DNA from 2 places in the Paenibacillus sp. FSL H8-0332 genome. Region 2 is predicted to be linked to the other one. Evidence: predicted binding sites of a transcription regulator. Region 2 holds the regulator's gene; the other holds the start of a gene.
What was found. Region 2 encodes Rex, which represses fermentation and respiration genes when NADH is low (regulators of the CRP and FNR family bind a similar motif). Its sites were predicted from a motif close to TTGTGAAATATTTCACAA; they were not measured.
Positions count from the first base shown of each region.

Region 1: NST43_RS32540 (phosphoketolase family protein) is a predicted target of Rex. The motif match lies at 4,771-4,788, and genes of this name have one in related genera.

Region 1 is NZ_CP150145.1:7,410,594-7,418,008, forward strand. Features, by position in the region: gene NST43_RS32525 (S-layer homology domain-containing protein) at 1-2,571, shown strand, start outside; gene NST43_RS32530 (response regulator) at 2,682-3,824, shown strand; gene NST43_RS32535 (GntR family transcriptional regulator) at 3,918-4,640, shown strand; gene NST43_RS32540 (phosphoketolase family protein) at 4,902-7,286, shown strand.
Region 2 is NZ_CP150145.1:4,394,571-4,401,985, reverse strand. Features, by position in the region: gene dinG (ATP-dependent DNA helicase DinG) at 1-1,998, shown strand, start outside; gene NST43_RS18990 (redox-sensing transcriptional repressor Rex) at 2,137-2,787, shown strand; gene NST43_RS18985 (amidohydrolase) at 2,777-4,078, shown strand; gene NST43_RS18980 (DUF5590 domain-containing protein) at 4,108-4,629, shown strand; gene NST43_RS18975 (aminoglycoside adenylyltransferase domain-containing protein) at 4,797-5,549, shown strand; gene NST43_RS18970 (hypothetical protein) at 5,828-6,370, shown strand; gene NST43_RS18965 (AAA family ATPase) at 6,363-7,415, shown strand, end outside.

The DNA.
Region 1 (7,415 bases), 3.0 Mb from region 2:
CCTGTAGATTCCATGTTGACGGCTGCTGATCTCACGGGACTTACCGTCGATGGACGTAAGGTTATTGCTGTGAAGTCTGTACAGGGCGATAAAGTAGAAGTCGTTCTGGAAGATGCCCTTGGTCCAAATGATCCATTGGTCGTAGGGTACGATCCTGCTGCCGGTAATGTTACGGCTGAGGGCAACGTCCTGAACGAATTGAAGCCGATCCAAGCCGGCGAGCAGTCAGGCATTACGAAGGATAACAATGTAATTCCGCTTCAGCTGATCGCCGCCTATCCCGAAGCGGGCAAGCTTAAGCTGGTGTTCAACAAGCCGATCAACGATCTGACCGATCTGGCCGGATTCACTTACGGCGGAGTGCCGCTTCAGGAGCCTTTTGAGATCAATGGCAATGAATTGATTGTTCCGATTCCTGCTGATCATAAGGGCGGTCTGCTCAGCTACGATCCAGCGCTTGGCAACGTAACGGAGAATGGCAACAAGAATAACCCGCTTACGGGTCTGCAGCCGGGAATTGATCTTGGCGGGGATTCCAAGTATATCTCAGACGCAGGCAAGCTGCCTGAGGACGGTCTGGGATTAAGTGTTGGGGGTAAGCCGGTACCCTTAAGTCCAGCCTTCCAGCCGGATGTACCAAGCGGCTATCAGGCGACCGTGCCTAATGAGACGGGTACTATTGCGCTGAATCTTGCTCCGGCAGGAGACAACGATACGCTGCGCAAGGTTAGCTTGAATGGTGTAGAGGTTCCTGACGGAGACTGGAGCAAGCTGCCGCTTCAGGAAGGGCTGAACATCATCCAGGTAGATATTGTGGATGCGAAGCGTCCAGGCGTTAAGCTGGGGCAATACCAGATTCAGGTCATCCGCGCAAGCGGGAAGCTCGTATCGCTTGATCCTTCGAGCGGCACACTGCAGCCTGAGTTCAAGCCTGAAACTGCTAGCTATGATGTATCCGTAGCGAACAGTGTATATGAAATGTCATTCAAGCCGGTTACACTTGATCCGGGTGCGGTGGTAACACTCAGCATTGCCGGTGAAGCTCCGGTAGAGGTGACGAACGGAGACTGGAGCAAAGCGCTCCCTCTAAAAGTAGGCAAGAACGAAGTTCTGGTTACCGTCAAGGATTCTGCTGGTAAAACGAACACTTATACGATAATCGTTACCAGACAAGAGCCTGTTTCGAGTGGCGGCGGAGGCTCCGCACCTGCTCCTGCTCCAGATACCACCAAAACCGAAGTCATTGAGGTAGATGTGGCTATCGGCGGAGCCAATGTGGCTGGCATCACGAAAGTGCCGGTCCAGCGGACGACTCACAGCAACGGAACGATAACGGATCTGGTCCGCTTCACCAAGGATAAGGCCGAAGAAGCCGTGAAGAAAGCGCAAGAGACGGGACAAAGCATCGCCCGTGTGGTCATTCCGGATCCGGCAGACAATGTCAGCGAAGTGAATGTCCAGATTCCGGCAGAGACTGCCAAATTGCTGAAAGAGAATGGCATTGTGCTTGAGATCTACACAGAGAACGCAATCATCCGTATCCCGAACGCTTCTCTGGAAGGAATCGGGCAGGATTTCTATTTCCGGCTAGTACCGGTAAGGAATGCAGCAGAGCGCAATGAGATTGAGAAGAGAGCCACACTTGAGGCTGTAGTCCGTGAAGTGGCGAAGGACAATCGGATTGAAGTGGTCGCAAGACCGATGACCATCGAGACGAACCTGTCCAGCCGGGCGGTAACTCTGATTCTGCCGCTCAAAGATGTGAAGCTGCCTGCGAACGAAGCGGCACGTAATGCATTCCTCGCACAGCTCGGTATTTTCATTGAACATACCGACGGCACGAAAGAGGTTGTCAAAGGCAAAGCGGTTACCTATAAAGAGGGACTGCTTGGACTGGAATTCTCGGTAAGCAAATTCAGTACCTTTACGATTATCAACTTCAATAATCAGTCGCCTGCTACACATGTATCCTATATCGTTGGCTTCCCGGATGGTCAATTCAAGCCGGACGATCGGGTAACGCGCTCGCAGATGGCACTCATGATTGCCCGGAATCTAGGCTATGATGCTAGTGCGGCTGTAGGCACTCCTCCCTTCCCGGATGTGGCTGTCCGCCATTATGCGGCAGCAGCCATTGCCTTCGTGAATGCACAGGGCGTGATGAAGGGTGATCCGGCCGGGAAATTCCGGGGCAATGCACCGATTACGAGAGCAGAGATGGCCGCTGCTGCTGCCAACTACCTGAAGCTTGCCTTACCGGTAGACGGAAAATCGAGCTTCAGCGATACAACTGGACATTGGGCTCAGGCGGTAATTGAAGCCAACGTGTCGGCAGGCCTGCTCAAGGGCTACCCGGACGGCAGCTTCAAGCCGAATGCTTATCTGACCCGTGCGGAAGCAGTAGTCATTGTTAATCAGATGTTTGACCGCGGCCCGCTCCATGGAGCAGATGCGGTGAAATTCCCGGATGTCTCCAAGAATCATTGGGCCTACCTGGATATCCAGGAGGCTATCATCGACCATCAGTACCGGATCGACAGTGAACAGAAGGAACAACGGGTTACAGAATAAATGAATAGGGGTTGGAGGAGAGATCATTTCTCCTCCAGCCCCTAAATCATTAAATTTGAAGTATAATGGTTATACAACCGTACCGATTTCCAGTTGCGAAGGAGATCCGAATGAAAGCAATCCTGATTGACGATGAAGAATTGGCACTAAAGGCTTTGGAACGCCAATTGCATGCGCTTGGTGATTTTGAGATTATCGGCAAATATACCGATCCGCTGCAAGGGCAGCAAAAGGTGGAGGAGACCGAGACCGATATTGTGTTTCTCGATATTCATTTACCGGAGCTGAGCGGGATTGAGCTGGCGGAAAGGCTGCTGGAACGGAGACCCGATCTGCAGGTTGTATTCGTAACGGCATATGATAAGTATGCGATCAAGGCTTTTGAGCTGAATGCCCTGGATTATTTGCTTAAGCCGATTCATATGGACCGTCTGAAGCTTACAGTTCGGAGATTGAATGCTCAGCAGAAGCCTGGCCTGGCAGCCCGGGCAGCATCAGCGCAGACAAGCTGGAGAATGCTGATGTTCGATGCCTTCCGGATCTACGAAGGGAGTCAGGAGCTTCCGTCACTGCAATGGAGAACGGCGAAGGCGCAGGAAATCTTCTTTTATCTGCTGCATCATCGCGGCAAAGTGGTCAGTAAAGCCACTCTGATTGAATTGCTGTGGGCTGATTTTGATCCGAACAGGGCCTATCCGCAGTTATATACCGCTGTGTATCATATCCGCAAAATGCTGGAGCCCTTCAGCAGAGAACGGATTCTTCTGCAAAATACGGCGGACGGCTATCTGCTCAAGCTGGATGGAATCTGCCTGGACATTGATGAGTTTGACCGCTTTATCCAAGCGGGGTTAGAGCTCTCGAACGACACACTGCCCGAATATGAACGAATCCTGAAGCTGTTCAAGAGTGAATACCTGGAGGGTTACGATTATGTGTGGGCGGAGCTTGAACGGCAGAGATTCCAGCTGCAGTGGATTCGGCTGAAGTTGAATCTGGTCCGCTGGTATATGGGGAATGCAGAATATGAACAGGCCTTCAAGCACATTGAACAGGTCTGCACCCGCTATCCGTTAGAGGAGCAAGCGCAATTATTATACATGCAAATATCGGATAGAATGGGTTTTCATTTTCTGGTGCAAAGACAGTATGTATTACTGGAAACGGTTATGGAAGCTGAGGTTGCGGAGAAACCGAGCCGGGAGATTGTCAAATGGTACAGGGATTGGGACAACAAGCGTCAAAAAGGGTGAATCCGTGGATTCATCCTTTTTGCCCTATCTAAATTATGATATATTTAATCTTGAATGAACTGGTTCTGCAAAGACCCGACGAAGGAGCACCCCATGACCCAATTTGTCTACAAGCAGATTATTGCTGACCTCAAAACGAAGATCTTTGCCGGGCAGTACGCCGATATGAAGCTGCCGGATGAACGCAGTCTCAGCGAGGCGTATCAGGTTAGCCGCAGTACCATTAAGCGTGCGCTGATGAAGATGGAGAGCTCGGGTATTATTTTCAAGAAACGCGGCTCTGGCACCTTCATCAATCCGTTGTACATAAAGAACGATTCGATCTTCAATTACGAAGGCTCTAATCTTGGGGTGTCGGATAACTTCCAGATGCACGGCAAGAAGCCGGAGATCAAGGTGCTGAACTTCGAGGTCATCCGGCCCACGGAGGAGCTTCAGCGGGATTTGTTCCTGATGCCCCATGATTTCGTGTATAAGATCGTGCGGCTGCGCCTGTTTGAAGGTGCGCCCTTCATGATTGAGACGGGATATATTCCGATCAAAATTGTGCAAAATCTCGACCAGACGATTATCGAAGGGTCGATTTTTCATTATCTGGAGGAGTCGCGCAATCTGGCGGTAACCAAATCCTTTTTGTCTATTTTTGCCGAGCCTTCGCTGCCTGAAGATCAGGAGCTGCTGCATCTTCGGGAGAATGAACCCGTGGGGATTATGGAGGGGATCTTCTTTCTGGATAACGGTACGCCGTTTGAATTCTCACATATGCGCTTCCATTACGAGTATCTGAAGTTTAACACGTTCGTATCTGTGCATTAACGGACATAACTGAGGTATAGCAGGCCGGGAGGAGTCCCGGTCTTTTTTGGCAATTTTTCAGATAACATATTAATCCAAAATTATAAAATTAAACATCTTTTTGTGCGTGATTTGCAGCGAATTTCATACTATGTTCAAAATTTCACAATATTGGACCGTATTAATTTCTAAAAAGATTGAATTTCTGAAATGCCGATGTATGATGTAACTGTAGAAGTGATACATTCAATTTACAAAGAAAAAGATTAGGGAGTGGAAGACATGGGATTAACAATCGAACAGGTGGATTATTCCTCGAAAACGTATCTGGCAAAGCTTGACGCTTACTGGCGTGCAACGAACTACATCTCCGTAGGCCAGCTTTATTTGAAGGATAACCCGTTGTTAAGAGAACCGTTGAAGGATGCAGATGTAAAAGTAAAGCCGATCGGACACTGGGGCACAATCCCGGGGCAGAACTTTATCTATGCGCACCTGAACCGTGTAATCACTAAATATGATCTCAACATGTTCTATATTGAAGGCCCGGGCCATGGCGGTCAGGTGATGGTGTCGAACTCTTATCTGGACGGAAGCTACACCGAAATCTACCCGCAGATCACTCAAGACATCCCGGGTCTGAAAAAGCTGTTCAAGCAGTTCTCCTTCCCTGGCGGTGTTGCCTCCCATGCTGCTCCTGAAACGCCTGGATCCATTCACGAAGGCGGCGAGCTGGGTTATTCCCTGTCGCACAGCGTGGGTTCGATTCTCGATAACCCTGACCTGATCTCCGCTGTTGTTGTAGGTGACGGTGAAGCAGAGACTGGCCCGCTGGCCGCTTCCTGGCTGTCCAACCGGTTCATTAACCCGATCACAGACGGTGCTGTATTGCCGATTCTGCACTTGAACGGCTTCAAGATCAGTAACCCGACGATTCTGTCACGGATGAGCAGAGAAGAATTAACCGCCTATTTTGCCGGAAATGGCTGGGAAGCGTTCTTCGTGGAAGGCGAGAATCCGGATCTGATGCACCCCGAAATGGCTAAGGTGCTAGATACCATTGTAGAGAGAATTGCCGCCATTCAGAAGAATGCCCGTGAAAATAACGACACTACACGCCCTGTGTGGCCGATGCTGGTCTTCCGTACACCTAAAGGCTGGACCGGTCCAAAAGCATGGGACGGCGTGCCGAATGAAGGCTCCTTCCGTGCCCACCAGGTGCCGATTCCGGTTGATCAGAAGAACATGAAGCATGCTCCGGCATTGCTGGAATGGCTGAACAGCTACAGACCTGAAGAATTGTTCGATGAGAACGGCCGCCTGAACGCAGATCTGGCTGAGCTGCTGCCAACCGGCGACAGACGTATGGGGATGAACCCTGTAACGAATGCCGGCAAGCTGATCAAAGACCTGCACAAGCCGAATTTCCGCAACTACACCCTGGATAATTCCGTTCCGGGTCAAGTGATTGCGCAGGATATGGCCGTGCTGGGGAAATACCTGAAAGAGGTTGTAACCCTCAACGAAGAGAACCGCAACTTCCGGATTTTTGGACCGGATGAGACCATGTCCAACCGTCTGGGACCCGTATTTGAAGTGACTAAACGCCAATGGATGGATGCCATTCAGGAACCGCAGGATGAATTCCTCGCTCCATACGGCCGTGTCATTGACTCCCAGCTGTCTGAGCATCAGGCAGAAGGAATTCTGGAAGGTTATGTCCTGACTGGACGCCATGGATTCTTCGCCAGCTATGAAGCCTTCCTGCGCGTGGTCGATTCGATGATCACTCAGCACTTCAAGTGGCTGCGTAAGGCTACAGATCAGACCTGGAGAGAGGACATTCCTTCCCTGAACGTGATCGCCACATCGACCGTGTTCCAGCAGGACCATAACGGTTATACCCACCAAGATCCGGGTCTGCTCGGACATCTGGCTGACAAGAAGCCTGAATTCATCCGTGAGTATCTGCCATCTGATGCGAACAGCTTGCTGGCCGTATTCGATACGATCCTGAATGACCGTCAGAAGATCAACCTGGTCGTATCCTCCAAGCATCCGCGTCCGCAGTGGTTCTCGGCTGATGAAGCTCAGGAGCTGGTAACTAAAGGCCTCAAGATCATTGACTGGGCCAGCACCGACAAAGGCGGAGAGCCGGATCTCGTTATCGCTTCTTCGGGTACAGAACCCACTATGGAAGCCTTGGCTGCCATCTCGATCCTGCATGAGAAGCTGCCTGAGCTGAAGATCCGCTACATCAACGTGGTCGATCTGCTGAAGCTGAGAAGCCAGAAGCTTGATCCGCGCGGCTTGTCTGACGAGGAGTTTGATCAATTTTTCACAAAAGATAAACCGGTCATCTTCGCCTTCCACGGCTATGAAGGCCTGATCAAAGACCTGTTCTTCGACCGCCACAACCATAACCTGCATGTGCATGGCTACCGCGAGAATGGCGACATCACTACACCGTTCGATATGCGCGTACTCAATCAGATGGACCGCTTCGATCTTACGAAGGAAGCTGTGCTGAGCCTGCCGGAAGCAAGCAAATACCAGGCTATCGCTGACGAGATGGACGCCATCGTGCAGAAGCATCACGCATACATCCGCGAAGAAGGCATCGATCTTCCAGAGGTTGAGAACTGGGTATGGAAGGCTTTGAACTAGGCTTTAGATAATAGTGTTATTTCATTAATAATATAGTAGGTTTCAATCAGGGAGCGCTCCGGTTAGTCATGTTGATGGCTGCGGGGCGCTCCTTTTGTTGTAGAATGATTGGAACCTTTGGCGAATGAA
Region 2 (7,415 bases):
GGAACAGGCACCGGCAAATCGCTGGGTTATCTGCTTCCGGCGATCTACCACAGTGTGAAGAGTGATCAGAAGGTGATGGTCAGCACCCATACCATTAACCTTCAGGACCAGCTGCGGGAGCGGGATATTCCGCTCTTAACCAGCGTTGTGCCGTTCCCGTTCAAGGCTTCCATCTTTAAGGGAAGAGGGCACTATTTGTGTCTGCGCAAATTCGAACATAGAATGAACAAAAAGGACTTTACGAGTCCAAGGGAAGAAGCAATTACCGCTGCGCAAATGCTTGTCTGGCTAACCCAGACGACAACCGGGGATGATGAGGAGCTTAACTTAAGCGGACGGGGCGGCGATTTCTGGGAGACTGTAGCCAGTGATACCGACTCCTGTCTGGGACGCGCCTGTCCCTGGTTCCGCAAATGCTATTACCACCGGGCCAAGCATGAAGCGGGGATCTCCGATGTGGTGGTCACCAATCACTCCAAGCTGTTCGCAGATGTCAAAGCCGGGCATCAGCTTCTTCCGGCCTACGAGCATCTTGTCATTGACGAAGCTCATCATCTGGAGGATATTGCCGGCAAGCATCTTGGCATGCAGATGAAATATTTCACATTCGCCCATACCTTAACCCGTCTCTACAAAGATAGCCGGAGCGGGCAGCTGCCTGCCCTCCGCCAGAGCCTGCAGTCTTCCGGCAGTGAGCAGGCTTCCGAATGGAGCGGCGTGATCGACAGGATCTATCCAGATCTGCTGACCGTGAAGGAATCCTGGGATGCGCTCAGCGACAGGCTCTTTAGCCTGCTGCCCGAGCGCAGTGACGCCGGGGCCGGTGAAGCAGGCCAGCTGGTAGCGCGCCTGCAGCCGGGCAAGAAGCCCAAGGATTGGGAGGAGCTGGCTGCCCTTGAGAATACACTGAACCTCAGTCTGAGCGATATCATCCGCAAGGGTGACAAGATGCTCAGTGAGATGCGTGACACGGACAGCCAGTCCTCCTCGGACAGTCTTGTGACGGATATAGGCGGCTTGTTCAAGGACCTGGCATCCATTAGAGAGCAGATTCGCTTCTTCATGAGCCTGAATGATGAGAATATTGTGTATTGGCTGGAGGGAAGCGGCAATTATAAGGGCAAGTCGCTGCAAATGTATGCCGTTCCCGTAGATGTCAGCACCCAGCTCAGGGAGCTGTTCTTCGACAAGAAGAAGAGCATTATCCTGACCTCGGCCACCTTATCGGTGGATAAATCCTTCCAGTTCATGATGGATAACCTGGGCCTTGGTGAGGCTGCGGAGCAAGGGCGTCTGATGACTGCGCTGCTTCCGTCGCCGTTCAAGTACCGTGAGCAGGCACTGCTGGTCATTCCCCGCGACTTCCCGAGCGTTAAGGGAAGTATAGGGGATGCCCGATTCGTGGACACGCTAGTCCACTCCCTTGCTGAGACGGCTGTAGCTACACGGGGACGGATGCTGGTGCTGTTCACCTCCTACAAAATGCTGCGCCAGGTCTACGATCCGCTGAAGGAGGCACTTGCCTCGCAGGATATCGCGGTGCTGGGACAAGGCGTGGAGGGCGGCAGCCGGAGCAAGCTGATCCGCCGCTTCCAGGACACCCCGGCCTCCGTCCTGCTTGGTACCAGCAGTTTCTGGGAAGGGGTTGATATTCCTGGAGAAGCATTGACCTGCCTGGCGATTGTCAGACTGCCGTTCCAGCCGCCGAATCACCCGCTGGCTGAGGCGAAGTCGGAGCTGCTTCAGGCACAGAAGAAGAACCCGTTCATGAAGCTGTCCGTGCCGCAGGCCGTTATCCGCTTCAAGCAGGGCTTCGGGCGGCTGGTCCGTACGGCGAAGGACCGGGGGATCGTGATTGTCTATGACACCAGAGTGATTGAATCCTATTACGGGAAGTACTTCCTGTACTCGCTCCCCGGTCCCAAGATGGAGCATATGCTCACCGAGCAGATGGTTCCGAGAATCGCCGAATGGCTGGAAGACGGTGGGGTTTCCTAATTCATCCGCTATTGCTATTATTAATAAGTCATGATTAACCTGATGATCCGTTCCCGCCTCCTCTGCCACTCCGGCAGGCGGCGGGGTACGGTTGCTATAATTGTACGGGTCTAACAAAACTTTTAAGGAGGAGAATACATGAAATCGGATAAAATATCGGAGGCCGTCGTTCGCAGACTTCCAGTGTACCTGCGGTTCCTGAACGATCTCCAAAAACGTGAAATCTCCACAGTCTCTTCTCAGGAGCTTGGCCAAAAGCTAGATCTGAACCCCGCCCAGATCCGCAAGGATCTGGCTTATTTCGGTGATTTCGGCAGAAAAGGCATCGGCTACGATGTGTCCTATCTGATTGAGAAGATTCGTCACATCCTGAAGCTTGACCAGCAAATTAATGTTGCACTGGTTGGAGCCGGTAATCTCGGTCATGCCTTGTCTAACTACAACGCTTACTTGAAGGATACGATGAAGATCACTGCCATCTTCGATGCCTATCCGCCGAAGGTGGGCCAGCAGATCAACTCGCTGGTTGTGCAGCCGATGGAGGAGCTAAGCAGTACAATCCGCTCGCAGGGAATCCGGATCGGGATCATTACTGTGCCCGACAGCGAAGCCCAGAATGTAGCCGATATTCTTGTGGATTCCGGCATTGAGGCGATTCTGAACTTCGCACCGGTTATTCTCAAGACGCCTGCCAATATCCGGATTCACGCCGCTGATTTCACTACAGATCTGCAGAGCCTGGCCTATTATTTGCATGATGGAAAGGATGCGGCTGAAGATGAGCAGTAAGATCACGATAATCAAGAATGGGCACTTTCTGGTTCCCGGCAGCGATAAGCCAGTGCTGAGCGGGTATATGACCCTGGATGATGACCTGATTACTTACATAGGTGAAGCTGAGCCGGCAGTGGAGGATGGCGCTCAGGTCGTAGACGGCAGCCGTCTGCTGTTCATGCCGGGTCTGGTCAATACCCATGGACATACTGCCATGTCACTGCTGCGCGGATACGGCGACGATATGGTGCTTCAGACTTGGCTGCAAGAGAAGATGTGGCCGATGGAAGAGAAATTCACTGGTGATGATGTATATTGGGGAACTTCTTTGTCCGTGCTGGAAATGCTGAAGGGCGGCACAACAACCTTCCTCGATATGTATGATCATATGGACCGGGTAGCGGAAGTGACCGAGCAGTCCGGTATTCGTGCTGTGCTGATGCGCGGCGTAATTGGGCTGTGCCCGGAAGATGTACAGCAATCCAAGCTCGCTGAGGCGATTGCTTTTGCCCGTAACTGGCATGGCAAGGCTGACGGCAGAATTACGACCATGCTCTCGCCGCACGCCCCGTACACCTGTCCTCCAGAGTTTTTCATGAAGTTTGTGCAGGCTGCCCATGATCTGGATCTGCCGATGCATACCCATATGTCCGAGACGCGCCATGAAGTGGAGCAGAACGTGGCCGACTACGGCCTTCGTCCGGTCGCACATCTGGAGAAGCTGGGGATGTTTACCCGTCCTTCGCTTATTGCCCACGGGGTTCATCTGAACGATGAGGAAATCGGGATTCTGGCCCGCCATAACGTTGGCGTGTCGCATAACCCCGGCAGTAACCTGAAGCTGGCCAGCGGTGTTGCCCGTGTTCCGGAGCTGCTGAGAGCCGGGGTTAAGGTCTCCCTGGGTACGGACAGCGCGGCAAGCAACAACAATCTGGATATGTTCGAAGAGATGAGGCTGGCTGCGCTGATCCACAAGGGCGTAAGCGGTGATCCAACAGCGGTACCGGCTCCTGAGGCGCTTCTGATGGCTACGGAGTACGGAGCGCAGTCTATTTTCCTAAGCGGTGTAGGCCGCCTTGCAGCAGGGATGAAGGCTGACTTCATCGCGCTTGATATTGACCAGCCGCATATGCTGCCGCATACCGATCTGCTCTCCCATGCTGTATATTCGGCCAGCGCCAAGGATGTGGAGCATGTATGGGTGAACGGCCAGCAGGTTGTGAAGCATGGACAATGCCTGACACTTGATGAAGAAGCCATCCGTCACAAAGCACAGGAGACGTTCGAGAGCCTGCTTAAACGGTAACTCAGGGGAACGGGAAAGGAAGCAGCGTGGTGAAGAAGAAGAGGAGAAAATGGATCTGGCTGGGGATTACCGTGGTGCTGCTCCTTCTGTTCGGACTAAGCCAGTTCTATGCCTACATTATGAAGGATCAGTGGAACGAGCGGAGTGAGGCCAAGGAGCTGGCCCAGGCGCGTGCCGGGCTAACAGAGGTTACCAAGGCCCAGAAATCCGTCTGGAATGAGAATGAGATCTACTGGGTGCTAACCGGCAAAAATGAAGCGGGTACCGAGCTGATGGTGTGGGTCCGTTATACCTTGGAGGGCAAGCCTGCCGGAGGCGACAACGGCCTGTATGCCGAAGAGCTGAGCAAAGGAACCTCAGAAGAGAAGATGCGCGGAATCATAACCGCCCAGCTGCCGGACATTACGATCGAACGGCTGCTGCCCGGTGTATATAACGGGGAATATGCCTGGCAGCTATTTTACAAAAAAGACGGGCGCTTCTATTATAACTTCTACCGTTTCAAGGATGGCAGCGCCATCGGTGAGGGGTACAGTCTGCCGAATCGTTAAGCTAAGCGCTCAGCGGCAGAATAAAAACGGGGGGACAGATTATCTGTTCCTCCGTTTTTTTATCCATCATGTTGAAAAGTTTGAGGTGCATCAATTGATATACGGAGTGTATACCTCGTCTGCTAGCGCTAACCTACATATATGTTCAATCAAGGAGGATGATGAAATTGGAGATATTAGCATATTTGGATCAGGCGGTGGATTTGTTCAAGGAGGAGCTGGGGGATAATCTGTCGGGGGTTTACCTGCATGGCTCGCTGGCCATGGGCTGTTTTCAAGCGGATTCAAGCGATATTGATCTGCTGATCGTCATACAGGACAAGCTGTCCGCAGAGGCCAGTCAGAGACTTGCCGGGCTTATCGTAGCCTATCATGACAGTCTGCCGAATAAGCGCGGAATCGAACTGTCTATCGTCCTGAAGACATATCTGCGCAATTTTGTGTATCCTACGCCGTTTGAATTTCACTTTTCGGAAGCTCATTTAGAGCGGTATAGAACCGATGAGAATTATCTGTGCGGCGGTTTTGAGGATGCTGATCTTGCGGCGCATTTTGCAGTGGTCTACCATCGTGGGTTTATCTTGTACGGGGAGCCGATCCGCGAGGCCTTTGCGCCGGTAGACCGCAGGTACTATCTGGATTCCATTGTCCGGGATGTCGAAGATGCGCCGCAGAATATTAATAAATCTCCGGTCTATTACACACTGAATCTATGCAGAGTGCTCTACTATTTGCAGGAGGATTATATCTCTTCCAAGAAGGAAGGCGGAGAGTGGGGACTGCAGCATTTGCCGGAACGCTTTCACGGGCTGCTCAGAAGATGCCTGGAAGAGTATAGAGGAGCGGTTAGCGACCAAGGCTATGACCTGGAGCTTTTAACTGATTTCGCGGAATATATGACTGGTGAAATTAAGCGTTAGCCGGATGTAGTGTACGCCGGAATATGAATGTAGCAGCGGCATTTCAGGATCTGAATCTGAGCTGCCGTTTTTTCAAGGTTCATGAAACATCCAGAAATTAGTATCAAAAATTTTAAATATATTCACAACTTTATGTAAAATCGTATATACACCTATGATATACTACTACTTGTATCAAGACATGCTTAAGAGCATGTCAGTCTCGGATGGGCGCTAGACACGCTGGCTGGTCTTTATTATAGAGTTAAGCTTGGTCATTATTGAGAGGAGGACGTTTCTTGAAACTTCGTCTTATGCCTGTGCTGCTAACGTCTCTGCTGTCTGCTGCATTATTGTTTGGTGGCTGGTATTCTTACCGTCAATTCGCGGTGCGGGAGCCGCTGCAGAAGCTGGTATCTTCCTACCAGGGAGTGAAGGATTCCCATATTACTATTAAACGCAATGAAGTCACTTTGAAACTGGATTTGCAGCCGGGCACGAAATTACGTGAGCTGGTGCAGTATGTATCGCGAGAAGGCAGCACCGCCATTGATGGCCGGACCTTGAAGCTGGATGTGGAGCAGAAACCAAGCGAGCTGCTGGACGAGTACTGGGATAAAGCTATGTTCTCTGTAGCAGAAGCAATGGAGAGCCGGAAGTATACATTGATCCCAGCGAAGCTGGACGGACTGAAGGAGCAGGACAGTAAGTACAGCGGAGTTACAGCTACCACAGAGATTGACGACAACAATGTGTATGTAAGCCTGAGCAACGGCACAGAGAGCAAATTTATCATTCTGCCGCGTGCAGCAGCGAAGATGGGAGTGTGGAACAATGCCTAAGTACTGGAAAGAGGTTGTAGCCGGTTTCATTCCGGTCATGCTGATTTTTATGGCTTTTGTCGGGATTAATATCTTCCCTGTAATCATAGCGCTAGGCATGGTTGCCGCACTCCTGTTCATAGCCCATGCCCGCGGCGGTCTGGCCGTCAATGCAGGTGCGGACAAGAAGCGTAAGAAGAACGGCCCCTCCAAGCTAACTTTTGAAGAGATCGGCGGACAGGACAATGCTAAACAGGAGCTGCGTGAAGCGCTGGACTTCCTGATCCGGCATGAAGAGATCAGCAAGTTCGGGATTCGTCCGCTCAAAGGAATTCTGTTAACCGGCCCTCCGGGAACCGGGAAGACGCTGATGGCCAAGGCTGCGGCGCATTATACCGATTCTGTGTTTGTAGCTGCTTCGGGCAGTGAATTCGTTGAGATGTATGTCGGCGTCGGTGCCGGACGGGTGCGCGATCTATTCAAGGATGCCCGCACACGCGCGCTCAAGGAGAATAAGCAAAGTGCCATTATTTTCATAGATGAGATCGACGTCATCGGCGGTAAACGCGAAGGCGGACAACAACGGGAATATGACCAGACACTTAATCAGCTGCTGACCGAGATGGACGGGATTTATAACAATGATACCCCGCGTATTCTGCTGGTAGCCGCAACGAACCGCAAAGAGATGCTGGACTCGGCATTGCTGCGTCCGGGCCGTTTTGACCGGCATATTCAGGTGGATATGCCTGACAAGAAAGGCCGCAAGTCGATTCTCGATCTCCATGCCAAGAACAAACCGCTGCACGAGACGGTGAGCTTGGATAAAATTGCCGAAGAAGCCTACGGCTTCTCAGGTGCACAGCTGGAGAGCGTGATGAATGAAGCGGCGATCTACATGATGCGTGAGAATCTGACCCAGGTGGAGCAGCGTCATCTCTCGATGGCGATTGACAAAGTGATGATGGGCGAGAAGACCGACCGCGAGACCAACCATGAAGAGAAGAAGCGTGTGGCGATTCACGAACTTGGACATGCTATTATGGCTGAACTGCTTCGCCCCGGA